Spinactinospora alkalitolerans: one gene and its partners. The protein of the gene in region 3 interacts with the protein of the main gene of each other region in a pairwise test. Links are inferred from orthologs where the notes say so. Each region holds a gene or a part of one and is shown on either strand. Other genes may lie near its edges.

Region 1 (3,600 bases), 3.0 Mb from region 3 along the record:
CTCCGGGGATGAGAGTCCGCCCACCGCCGACGCCGCCCCCTGGAGTACTTTTGAATTCGTTGTCCGGGTCATGCCGAACAACCAATTCAGCAGCGGAGGAGCATGTGACAGACCAGCCGGAGACAGCGGTGACGCGGCGCAACGGCGGGAGCGGCATCGTTCTCGACCAGACCGCCAAGCGCATCATCGAACAGCTCCAGCAGGACGGGAGACGTTCCTACGCGGCCATAGGCAAGGCCGTCGGGCTCTCCGAGGCGGCCGTGCGCCAACGGGTGCAGCGCCTGCTGGAGGCCGGCGTGGTGCAGGTGGTCGGGGTGACCGACCCGATGATGCTCGGCTTCAGCCGCCAGGCCATGATCGGCGTCCGGTGCAGCGGCGGCCTGAACGCGGTGGCCGACGAGGTCGCCGACCTGGAGGGCATCGAGTACGTGGTGATCACCGCGGGCTCCTTCGACCTGCTGGTGGAGGTCGTGGCCGAGGACGACGACCAGTTGCTGGAGATCCTCAACCGGATCCGCGCGGTCCCCACGGTGACGGCCACCGAGAGCTTCCTCTACCTGAAGCTGCGCAAGCAGACCTACGCCTGGGGCACGCGCTGATCGGGCTTTGACCGCTGCGTTCGCGGAGCGAGGCGAGACCTTTCCGGGCATGGACATGCTGTGCCGCCGGTGGCTTGCGCGCACCGCGACAGCCACCCCCTTGCACGACCCCGACCGTCGGACATCAGTGGGCCCCGGTCGCGGCGCTCCGGTCCGCGTCCCGTCTCCGATTCCGACTCCGGCCCCATTGGGCGGCAAAGAAAAAACCGGGCAACGGTAAACCCCCCACGCACCAGGGGCGTCCTACCTCGTGGCAGCGGCCGTGCTTCGCCCCCGAGTGGCACGGCCGCTGCCGCTTCTCACGGCGGCGTCGGGCGTCGGGACGGCTCATCGGGCTTTGACCGCTGCGTTCGCGGAGCGAGGCGAGACCTTTCCGGGCATGGACATGCTGTGCCGCCGGTGGCTTGCGCGCACCGCGACAGCCACCCTCCCCTGCGCGAACCCCGTCGTCGAACACCGGTCAGGGCAGCACGGCCGCCGCCACCCCCGGGGCGTAGACCAGGATGAGGAACCGCACCGTCCGGGTCGCCATCGTGATCACCAGGAAGACCGGCAGCGGCATCCGCACGGTCCCGGCCAGCACCGAGACGACCATGAACGGCGGGATGCTGGCGAAGGAGCTGACCGCGACCAGCCCCGCGGCCCACACCGGCCGCCGCTGCGCCTTCTCCCGCCACCCCGCGGCCCGCTCGCTCCACTTCCCGGGCTTCTCGGCCCTGCGGCGCAGCCAGGGCACGTTCAGCACGCCGCGCCCCATGTAGTAGTAGGCGACCTTGCCGAGCGTCTGTCCGGCTCCGGCGGCCACCGCCATCCCCGTCACCAGGAGCACGCCGTCGCCCGCCAGGGCCGCCGCGCTCACCAGGTAGATCTCGATGTTGACGAACGGCAGCAGCGCCGAGGTCAGCCCGACCAGGAAGGCGAGCGCGGTCTGTGTCACATCGTCTCCCGCGGCCGGGGCGGCGGCCGTCGGAGACTACAGTTCGGCGGCGGCGAGCTGGCCGCAGGCACCGTCGATCTCCTGGCCCCGGGTGTCGCGGATGGTGACCGAGACCCCGTGCGCCTGAAGGCGGCGGACGAACTCCCGCTCGTCCTCCGGACGCGAGGCGGTCCACTTCGAGCCCGGCGTCGGGTTGAGCGGGATCAGGTTGACGTGCACCAGGTGGCCGGCGAGCAGCTCGCCGAGCATGTCGGCCCGCCACGCCTGGTCGTTGACGTCCTTGATCAGCGCGTACTCGATGGAGACGCGGCGGCCGGTCGTTCCGGCGTAGCGCCACGCGGCGTCGAGGACCTCGGCGACCTTCCAGCGGTTGTTCACCGGGACCAGTTCGTCGCGCAGCTCGTCGTCGGGGGCGTGCAGGGAGACCGCCAGCCGGACCTGGAGCCGTTCGGCGATGAGTTTGTCGATGGCCGGCACCAGCCCCACGGTGGAGACGGTGACCCCGCGCTGGGAGATGCCCAGCCCGCCGGGCACCGGATCGGTGATGCGCCGCACGGACTCCAGGACCTTCTTGTAGTTGGCCAGCGGCTCGCCCATGCCCATGAAGACGATGTTGCCGATGCGCCCCGGACCGCCGGCGACCTCGCCGCGGGCCAGGTCCCGGGCGACCGCGACGATCTGGTCCACGATCTCGCCCGTGGACAGGTTGCGGGTGAGCCCGTTCTGGCCGGTGGCGCAGAAGGGGCAGTTCATGCCGCAGCCGGCCTGCGAGGAGACGCACAGCGTGACGCGGTCGGGGTAGCGCATGAGCACCGACTCGAACAGCACCCCGTCGAACGCGCGCCACAGCGTCTTGCGGGTCATCCCGTTGTCGCAGGTGATGTGGCGGACGGGGGTGAGCAGCGTGGGCAGCAGCGCCTCGCCCAGCCGCTCGCGCGCCCCCGCCGGCAGGTCGGTCATGTTGGCGGTGTCGGATTCGAGGTGACCGAAGTAGTGCTGCGCGAGCTGCTTGGCGCGGAACGGCTTCTCGCCGAGCTCGGTGACGACGGTGCGGCGCTCGTCCGGGCTGAGGTCGGCGAGGTGCCGGGGCGGCTTGGCCCGGCGCGGGGCGGCAAAGGTGAGCTCGGCAGGCATGAATGGGTCCAGATCGCGGGAGGAATCGATTGAGGCGGCGGCAGAGCGGCGATTCACGGTAATTTAGGGCTCACTGCGACGTGAACGACATGATCGGCGGGTCTGCTGCGGTGCCGCCCGTACGGGCACTGACGCCCATACTATGCGGCGTCGGCGCGGTTCGCGTGCGGCGGCGACGAACGACGAGCGACGAGGAGTGCCGGTGACCGGAACACACATCCTCCTCGACCGGGCCAGTCCCTACCGCAGCCGCCGCGTCGTCGTGGAGTACGACTCCCGGACCACGGCCGCCTACCTGCTCGATCCGCGCGGCCAGGTGCGGGTGCCGGTGTGGCTGGCCAACCACGAGATGGCGCCGGAGACCAGCGATCCGGCCGGGCTGTACGCCGGGCACGCCCCGCTGATGCCGGCCGACCACACCAAGCATCCGCAGGGACGCTCGCGGCTCGATCCGGCCCGGCTGCGCGCGGTGTGGTTCGAGGAGGGCGACGGGGTGGCCCTCCTCGACGACGACGGTCTGCTGGCGATCATCCCGGGCTGGGCCGAGGCCGATCGGGGCCTGCCGGGCTACGCGCGCGAGGCGATCGGGCGCAGCCCCTACGCCTGGGCGCTGGACGACGTGGCCGCGCAGTTGTGGCCCCGCGTGGTGCACGCGGAGGCCTACTGGGAGTGGCGGGCCGCCCCCAACGCCTGGCGGAGCGTGCAGCGGACGGTGTTCAACCACCTGAACCGCACGGTGGGTCCGGCCGGGCACTACTGGGACGTCTCCGACGGCCACGATCCGCTGATCCGGGTCTCCGAGCGGCCGCCCACGCCGGACCGGCCCTACACCGTGCTCAGCACGGTGGGCATGAGCGGGCAGCGCATGCCCACGCTGGACCGCTACATGGCCGACACCTCCGCTCACGCCCGCATCGAGCTGGCGCTGGC
Region 2 (3,462 bases), 2.5 Mb from region 3 along the record:
GCTGCTGGCCAGCTCCGTCCTGGTCCCCGGCATGGTCGTGATCGGGGTCGTCTTCGCCGGGCTGTGGGTCGCCGGGGTCCTCCTGGGGCGGCGCACCGACGCGATGAAAGCCGCCGCGGGCGATCGGGCCTAACCGGTAGGGTTGCGCTCGGCCGGAGGTGCTGCGTTCCCAGGGATGGCCGCGCTGAAACCACCGGATCCACCGATCACCGTCTAGTCGCCGAGGAGGCAACAACCGTGGAGCGCACCCTTGTCCTGATCAAGCCCGATGGCGTGCGGCGCAACATCATCGGCGAGGTCATCTCCCGCATCGAGCGCAAGGGCATGAAGATCGTCGCGCTGGACATGCGCACGCTCGACGCCGGCACCGCCAAGACCCACTACGAGGAGCACGCCTCCAGGCCGTTCTTCGAGTCCCTGGTCGAGTTCATCACCGGCGGCCCGCTCGTGGCGATGGTCGTGGAGGGCGAGCGCTCGGTCGAGGCGTTCCGCGCCCTGGCCGGAGCCACCGACCCGGTCGCGGCCGCGCCCGGCACCGTCCGCGGCGACTTCGCCATGGAGGTGCAGCAGAACATCGTGCACGGCTCGGACTCGACCTACTCCGCCGAGCGCGAGATCAAGCTGTTCTTCCCCGACCTGGCCTGACCTGAGTTTCGCGGCCTCTCCTTCACGTCCTCGGCGGCCGCGGCCAACCGGTGTGTTTGCGTAGCGGCTCGGATGCGCAGCGTTACGATACGAGTAGCTCGATCCGGGTCCGTGCGGATCGACGTCGTATTGACCGCCCCGGGCAAGCCGCACCCGATTGGTGCCGCTGAGGACGTTTAATGACCAATAACCTTGCTTTTCTCGGCCGCGACATGGCGGTCGACCTCGGGACCGCGAACACCTTGGTCTACGTGCGAGGCCGGGGAATCGTCCTCAACGAGCCCTCGGTCGTCGCCCTGAACACCTCGACCGGCAAAATCGTCGCGGTGGGCATCGACGCCAAGCAGATGATCGGTCGCACGCCCAGCAACATCACCGCGGTACGGCCGCTGAAGGACGGCGTCATCGCCGACTTCGACATCACCGAGCGCATGCTGCGCTACTTCATCCAGAAGATCCACCGCCGCCGCCACTTCGCCAAGCCGCGCCTCGTCGTCGCGGTCCCCAGCGGCATCACCTCCGTCGAGCACCGCGCGGTCAAGGAGGCCGGCTACCAGGCCGGAGCCCGGCGCGTCTACATCATCGAAGAGCCCATGGCCGCCGCCATCGGCGCCGGCCTGCCGGTGCACGAGCCCACCGGCAACATGGTCGTCGACATCGGCGGGGGGACCACCGAGGTCGCCGTCATCTCCATGGGCGGCATCGTCACCTCCCAGTCCATCAGGGTCGGCGGCGACGAGCTCGACCAGGCCATCATGACCTTCGTCAAGAAGGAGTACTCCCTGATGGTCGGGGAGCGCACCGCCGAGGAGCTCAAGGTCGCCATCGGCTCGGCCTACCCGGCCGGCCCCGAGGAGCTGCACGCCGAGGTGCGGGGGCGCGACCTGGTCAGCGGGCTGCCCAAGACGGTGGTCATGTCCGCCGCCGACGTCCGCCACGCCATCGAGGAACCGGTCGCCCTGATCATCGACGCCGTCCGCACCACGCTGGACAAGTGCCCGCCCGAGCTGTCGGGCGACGTCATGGACCGCGGCATCGCCGTCACCGGCGGCGGCGCGCTGCTGAACGGATTGGACGAGCGGCTGCGGCACGAGACCGGGATGCCGATCCACCTCGCCGAGAACGCGCTGGACTCCGTCGCCATCGGCTCGGGCACCTGCGTGGAGAACTACGAGCGCCTCAACCAGGTGCTGGTTCCGGAACGGCGGCGCTGACGATGCCGGCGCCCGCCGCCACCGCACCGCCGCCCACGACGACAGGGGGCCCGTGATGCTGCGCGAGAACACCCGGTCCCGGTTCATCCTCGGTCTGCTGCTGCTGGTGTCGGCGGTCCTGATCGTCCTGGACTCGCGCTCCGACGGCAACCCGGTCATCGGCACCGCGCGCACCGCGGGCCAGATGGCCTTCGCCCCGATCTCGACGGCGGTCTCCACCCTGACCGCCCCGATCACCGACGCCTACCGGGCGCTGGCGGCCGCGCCCGGCGCGAGCGAGCGGATCGAGGAGCTCCAGGCGCGCAACACCGAACTGACCAGGGAGCTCGCCGCCCGCGACCGCGAACGGGAGCGCTCCGACGACCTGGCCGACCTGCTGCGCCTGGCCTCCCTGGGCGACTACGAGATCGTGCCGGCCCAGGCCGTCACCCGGCTGACCGTCCAGGGCTACGCCGACACCGTCACCCTCGACGTCGGCCGCCGCGACGGCGTGGACACCGAGATGACGGTGCTCAACGGCGACGGCCTGGTCGGCCGGGTCACCGAGGCCGGCGAGACCACCTCGACCGTCCGGCTGGTCACCGACGGCTCCTCTTCTGTGGGCGCGCGGCTGGCCGGCTCCAAGGAGATCGGCGTGGTCAGCGGCGGCGCGCAGGCGGTCGGCACGTCCGCACCGATGCGCTTCGAACTGCTGGACGCGACCGCGACGGTCGAGAAGGGCGAGCAGATCCTCTCGCTCGGCTCGCACGACAACGCCCCGTACGTCCCCGGCGTGCCCATCGGCGCGGTGAGCGAGGTCCATGACACCCCCGGCGCGCTGAGCCGCACCGCCGACGTGGAACCGGTCGTCGACTTCAGCCGCCTCGATGTGGTCGGCGTGGTCGTGGCCGCGCCGGAGAGCGATCCGCGCGACTCCGTGCCGCCGTCGGTGCCCGGCCCCGACGACCGGGCGGAGGACGCAGCCCGGGACGGGGCGGACCAGGAGGCCGCCGCCGACCAGGAAGCCGACCGGGAGGCCGACCAGGGGACCGGGCAGGAGCCGGAGCAGGGGACCGGCGGGGAGGGGACCGGTGCGGCCGACGAGCCGGGCACCGGAGTCGACACCGATGAGCCCCCCGGAGGCACCGGAGACGGTTCCGGTGCGGGCGACACCGGCCCGCTGGGCCGGGAGAACGAGGAGGAGCCGTCATGACCCGCGGATTGGTGGCGGCACTGCTGGCCGCGGTCGCCGTGATCCTGCAGACGGCCGTGGTCAACCGGCTGTCGCTGCCCTGGGGCGTCGCACCGGACCTGGTGCTGCTCGCCGTCACGGCGCTGGCCCTGCGCACCGGGCCGGCCACCGGTGCCGTGGCGGGGTTCGCCTCGGGCCTGGCCGTGGACGCCCTGCCGCCCGCCGACCACGAGATCGGCCGCTACGCGATGCTCCTGTGCCTGGCCGGCTACCTGGTCGGCTCCCTGCGCGAGCCGATGGCGCACTCCGGGCTGTGGCCCTTCGGCATCGTCGCGCTGAGCACGGTCGGCGTCTCCCTGGGCTACGCCTTCATCGGCGCCGTGCTCGGCGACCCGCGGGTGACCGTGCCGGCCGTGCTCGGCACCACGCCGC
Region 3 (3,882 bases):
CGGCACCCCTCTGGCCCGGGTCGACACCGCCGCGGCCGCGGCCCGGGCGGAGGAGCTGCGGCTGGTGGAGTCGGCCACGGTCTCGCGGGGGTGGCCGGCCACGCTGCGGGTGGAGGTCGTCGAGCGCACGCCTGCCTTGAGCGTCCGGGTCGGCGACGGCTACCGGCTGGTGGACCACGACGGCGTCCACATCGAGGACACCGGCGAGCCGTCCCCGGGCCACCCGCTGGTCTCGGTCACCGGGGAGGTCGAGGGCAACCCCGCCGTCGCCGAGGCCGCGGCCGTCGTCGAGGGCCTGCCCGCCGCGATCCTGGACGACGTCGAGGAGATCGAGGCGACCGACCGCTCCGAGATCACCCTGCGGCTGGGCAACGGGGCGAGCGTGATGTGGGGCGACAGCGAGCGCACCGAGAAGAAGGCCGGGATCCTGGAGATCCTGATGCGCGAGCACCCGCCGAGCGAGGAGCGGCGCTACGACGTCAGCGCCTCCGATGTGGCCGTCGTCAAATGACGACCGGCGACGGCGGCCGGTGCGATGACATGCGCGACGCGCCGGGCGCGCGCATCGCCTCCGTGCGCGACACGCCGATAGGCTGAGCTCGTCATTAGTTGCCCGGTGGCGGGACCTCGGCCTACTGTCGGAAAGCACCACCTTTAGTTGACATAAGTATGGACTTGCACCATGAGGCGAGCGCGGGCGGACAGCTCGGACGCACTCGCCGACCCCCGATCCCCATGGGACCGTGACCGGCCGGTGCCGGCCCCGGGATCCGAAGCGATAACCGAGAACACTGCAGAACCGGACAGCCAGTGAACCGGTCCGGCGGTGGGGCGGAGGAACGCCCCGTGGCGGCGGACCGGCACAGTTGGCAAGAAGCGAGCGGAAAGGCCCCTCGTCGTGGCAGCACCGCAGAACTACCTCGCGGTCATCAAGGTCGTCGGCATCGGCGGCGGCGGTGTCAACGCCGTCAACCGGATGATCGAAGAGGGACTCAAGGGCGTCGAGTTCATCGCCATCAACACCGACGCTCAGGCGCTGCTCATGAGCGATGCCGACGTCAAGCTCGATGTCGGCCGCGAACTCACCCGCGGACTGGGCGCGGGCGCCAACCCCGACGTCGGCCGCAAGGCCGCCGAGGACCACCGCGAGGAGATCGAAGAGGTCCTCAAGGGGGCCGACATGGTCTTCGTGACCGCGGGCGAGGGCGGCGGCACGGGCACCGGCGGCGCGCCGGTGGTCGCCAACATCGCCCGATCGATCGGCGCGCTGACCATCGGCGTGGTCACCCGCCCCTTCGGCTTCGAGGGCAAGCGGCGGGCCACCCAGGCCGAGTCGGGCATCGCGATGCTGCGCGAAGAGGTCGACACGCTCATCGTGATCCCCAACGACCGGCTGCTGTCCATCTCCGACCGCCAGGTCAGCGTGCTCGACGCGTTCAAGGCCGCCGACCAGGTGCTGCTGTCCGGTGTTCAGGGCATCACCGACCTCATCACCACGCCCGGCCTGATCAATCTGGACTTCGCCGACGTCAAGTCGGTCATGTCCGGCGCCGGATCGGCCCTCATGGGCATCGGTTCGGCCCGGGGCGACGACCGCGCGGTGGCGGCGGCCGAGATGGCGATCTCCTCGCCGCTGCTGGAGGCCAGCATCGACGGCGCCCACGGCGTCCTGCTGTCCATCCAGGGCGGCTCCGACCTGGGCCTGTTCGAGATCAACGAGGCGGCCCAGCTGGTCGCCAACTCCGCGGCCCCCGAGGCCAACATCATCTTCGGCGCCGTCATCGACGACGCGCTGGGCGACGAGGTTCGGGTGACCGTCATCGCCGCGGGCTTCGACGAGCCCAGGGTGGAGGCCGCTCTCCCCCCGAAGGCGGCCGCGGTGCCGCCCGATCCCGCCCCGCGGGAACCGGTCGCCCCGCCGCCGGCCCGGCCGGAGCGCCCGGTCCAGCCGCCGGCCGCCGAGGCGCCGGCCGCGCCCTCCAGGCCCGAGCCGGTGCGGCCGGTCCGCGAGGAGCCGCAGGCCCGCCCCGCCCCGGCGCCGGTGAGCGAGCCCGAACCCGAACCCGAGCCCGAACCGGCCCCGGAGCCGCCGCGGGCCGAGGAGATCTCCGAGCCGGAGCCGCAGGAGCAGGCCGAGCCGGAACCGGCCGTGGAGGAGGAGCCCTACCAGACCCCCAACATCCGTGCGGTGGGCGACAACGGCTACGGCCCGGTCCGCCGGACCGGGACGGAGAGCCCCTTCTCCCGCTCCAGCGAGATCCCCACCCCCCGACGCCGGGTGATCTTCGACGAGGGCGACGACCTGGACGTCCCGGACTTCCTGAAGTAGCGGCGGCAGCGCGGGCGCCCGCGCTGCCGCGATCCCCACCGATTCGGCGGCGCGCTTCGCTGAACCGCCGCCGAACGGCTTTCCTCCCCTCCCTCTCCCAGGAGAAGCAGTCCCCACGATGAGTGCCGTGATCGAGCTGGCGCCGGGCTATCGGGCCGGCTTCACCCAGCGCTATGACGGGGGCGTGAGCGCAGCGCCCTACGACACGCTGAACCTCGGGACGGGGGTGGCCGACGACCCCGAGGCCGTGGCGGAGAACCGCAGGGCCGCGGCCGCCCGGTTCGGTTTCGACCCGGAGCGGGTCGTCTGGATGAACCAGGTGCACAGCGCCGACGTCGCGGTCGTGGCCGAGCCCGGCGAGGTCGAAGCGGTGGACGGCGTCGTCACGACCCGTCGTGACCTGGTGCTGGGCGCGCTCGCGGCGGACTGCCTGCCGATCCTGGCCGCCGATCCGGTGGCGGGCGTGACCGCTGCGGCCCATTCGGGCCGGCTCGGGACGGCCAAGGGCGTCGCGACGGCGCTGGTGCGGGAGATGGTCGGCCAGGGCGCCGACCCGGGGCGCATCGCCGTCGCGCTGGGCCCATCGATCTGCGGCGAATGCTACGAGGTGCCGCCCGGAATGCAGGAGGAGGTGCGGCGCGCCGTGCCGGAGGGAGCGAGTCGCACCCGCAAGGGGACCACGGGGGTCGACATGCGGGCCGGTGTCACCGCGCAGTTGCGCAGGGCCGGAATCGGTCAGATCGTCGCCGACGAGCGCTGCACGCTGGAGACCCCCGAACTCTTCTCCCACCGCAGGCAGGCGCCGACGGGGCGCCTCGCCGGCTACGTGTGGCGGTCCTGACGTGGCCGGGGATGCGGACCGCGGGGCGGACCCGGTGCCGCGCGCCGAGCTGATCGCCGCCAACCTCGCCGACGTGCGCGCACGGGTGGCCGCGGCCTGCGCCGCGGCCGGACGGCGGCCCGAAGATGTGAAGATCATCGCGGTCACGAAGACCTATCCGGCCTCTGACGTGCGCATCCTGGCCGGGCTCGGCATCACCGACGTCGGGGAGAACCGGGACCAGGAGGCCGCACCGAAGGCGGCGCAATGCGGTGATCTCGGTCTCAACTGGCACTTCGTCGGTCAACTCCAGACGAACAAGGCGCGCTCGGTGGCGCGCTACGCCGATGTCGTCCACTCGGTGGACCGCGACCGGCTGGCCAGGGCGCTGGGCGCCCGGGCCCGCGCCGAGCGGCGCGAGCTGACCTGCCTGGTCCAGGTCAACCTGGACCCGGAGTCGGTGGAGGGCGTGCTCGGGCCGCGCGGGGGAGCGGACCCGCGCGACGCCATGGCCGTCGCCGCGGCCATCGACGCCGAGGAGGGCCTGCGGGTCGGCGGGGTGATGGCGGTCGCGCCGCGCGAGGGGGAACCGGGTGAGGCGTTCGACCGTCTGAACTCGGTCGCCTCTCGGGTCCGGGATCGCTACCCTCGTGCCACGGTGGTCTCCGCGGGGATGAGTGGCGACTTCGAGACCGCGATCGCCGGGGGAGCGACACACCTGCGTCTGGGTGCG

The links. Proteins that work in one complex are often made in the same cells at the same time.
Region 1: the proteins of ftsZ (region 3) and rlmN interact in binary tests that used the Escherichia coli proteins (3 or more experiments, as listed by UniProt). The link is inferred for Spinactinospora alkalitolerans from one-to-one orthologs.
Region 2: the proteins of ftsZ (region 3) and HDA32_RS07285 interact in binary tests that used the Escherichia coli proteins (3 or more experiments, as listed by UniProt). The link is inferred for Spinactinospora alkalitolerans from one-to-one orthologs.

Annotation. Positions count from the first base shown.
Region 1 is NZ_JACCCC010000001.1:1,132,342-1,135,941, reverse strand. What follows is about bases 622-3,565. They hold rlmN (dual-specificity RNA methyltransferase RlmN), read right to left. Parts: upstream 2,671-3,565; coding sequence 1,573-2,670; downstream 622-1,572. Other genes in these bases: HDA32_RS05250 (suppressor of fused domain protein), read left to right, coding at 2,873-3,565; HDA32_RS05260 (VTT domain-containing protein), read right to left, coding at 1,060-1,536. Outside these bases: HDA32_RS05270 (PucR family transcriptional regulator), read left to right, coding at 1-12; HDA32_RS05265 (Lrp/AsnC family transcriptional regulator), read left to right, coding at 105-599; more of HDA32_RS05250, read left to right, coding at 3,566-3,600.
Region 2 is NZ_JACCCC010000001.1:1,629,852-1,633,313, forward strand. Bases 36-2,841 are described here. They hold HDA32_RS07285 (rod shape-determining protein), read left to right. Parts: upstream 36-824; coding sequence 825-1,859; downstream 1,860-2,841. Other genes in these bases: HDA32_RS07275 (DUF4233 domain-containing protein), read left to right, coding at 36-133; ndk (nucleoside-diphosphate kinase), read left to right, coding at 238-645; mreC (rod shape-determining protein MreC), read left to right, coding at 1,915-2,841. In the rest of the region: more of HDA32_RS07275, read left to right, coding at 1-35; more of mreC, read left to right, coding at 2,842-3,051; rod shape-determining protein MreD, read left to right, coding at 3,048-3,462. UniProt on the Escherichia coli protein: Forms membrane-associated dynamic filaments that are essential for cell shape determination. Acts by regulating cell wall synthesis and cell elongation, and thus cell shape.
Region 3 is NZ_JACCCC010000001.1:4,170,060-4,173,941, reverse strand. Bases 245-3,113 are described here. They hold ftsZ (cell division protein FtsZ), read left to right. Parts: upstream 245-898; coding sequence 899-2,329; downstream 2,330-3,113. Other genes in these bases: pgeF (peptidoglycan editing factor PgeF), read left to right, coding at 2,448-3,113; HDA32_RS18475 (cell division protein FtsQ/DivIB), read left to right, coding at 245-511. Also shown: more of HDA32_RS18475, read left to right, coding at 1-244; more of pgeF, read left to right, coding at 3,114-3,170; HDA32_RS18460 (YggS family pyridoxal phosphate-dependent enzyme), read left to right, coding at 3,172-3,882. UniProt on the Escherichia coli protein: Essential cell division protein that forms a contractile ring structure (Z ring) at the future cell division site. The regulation of the ring assembly controls the timing and the location of cell division.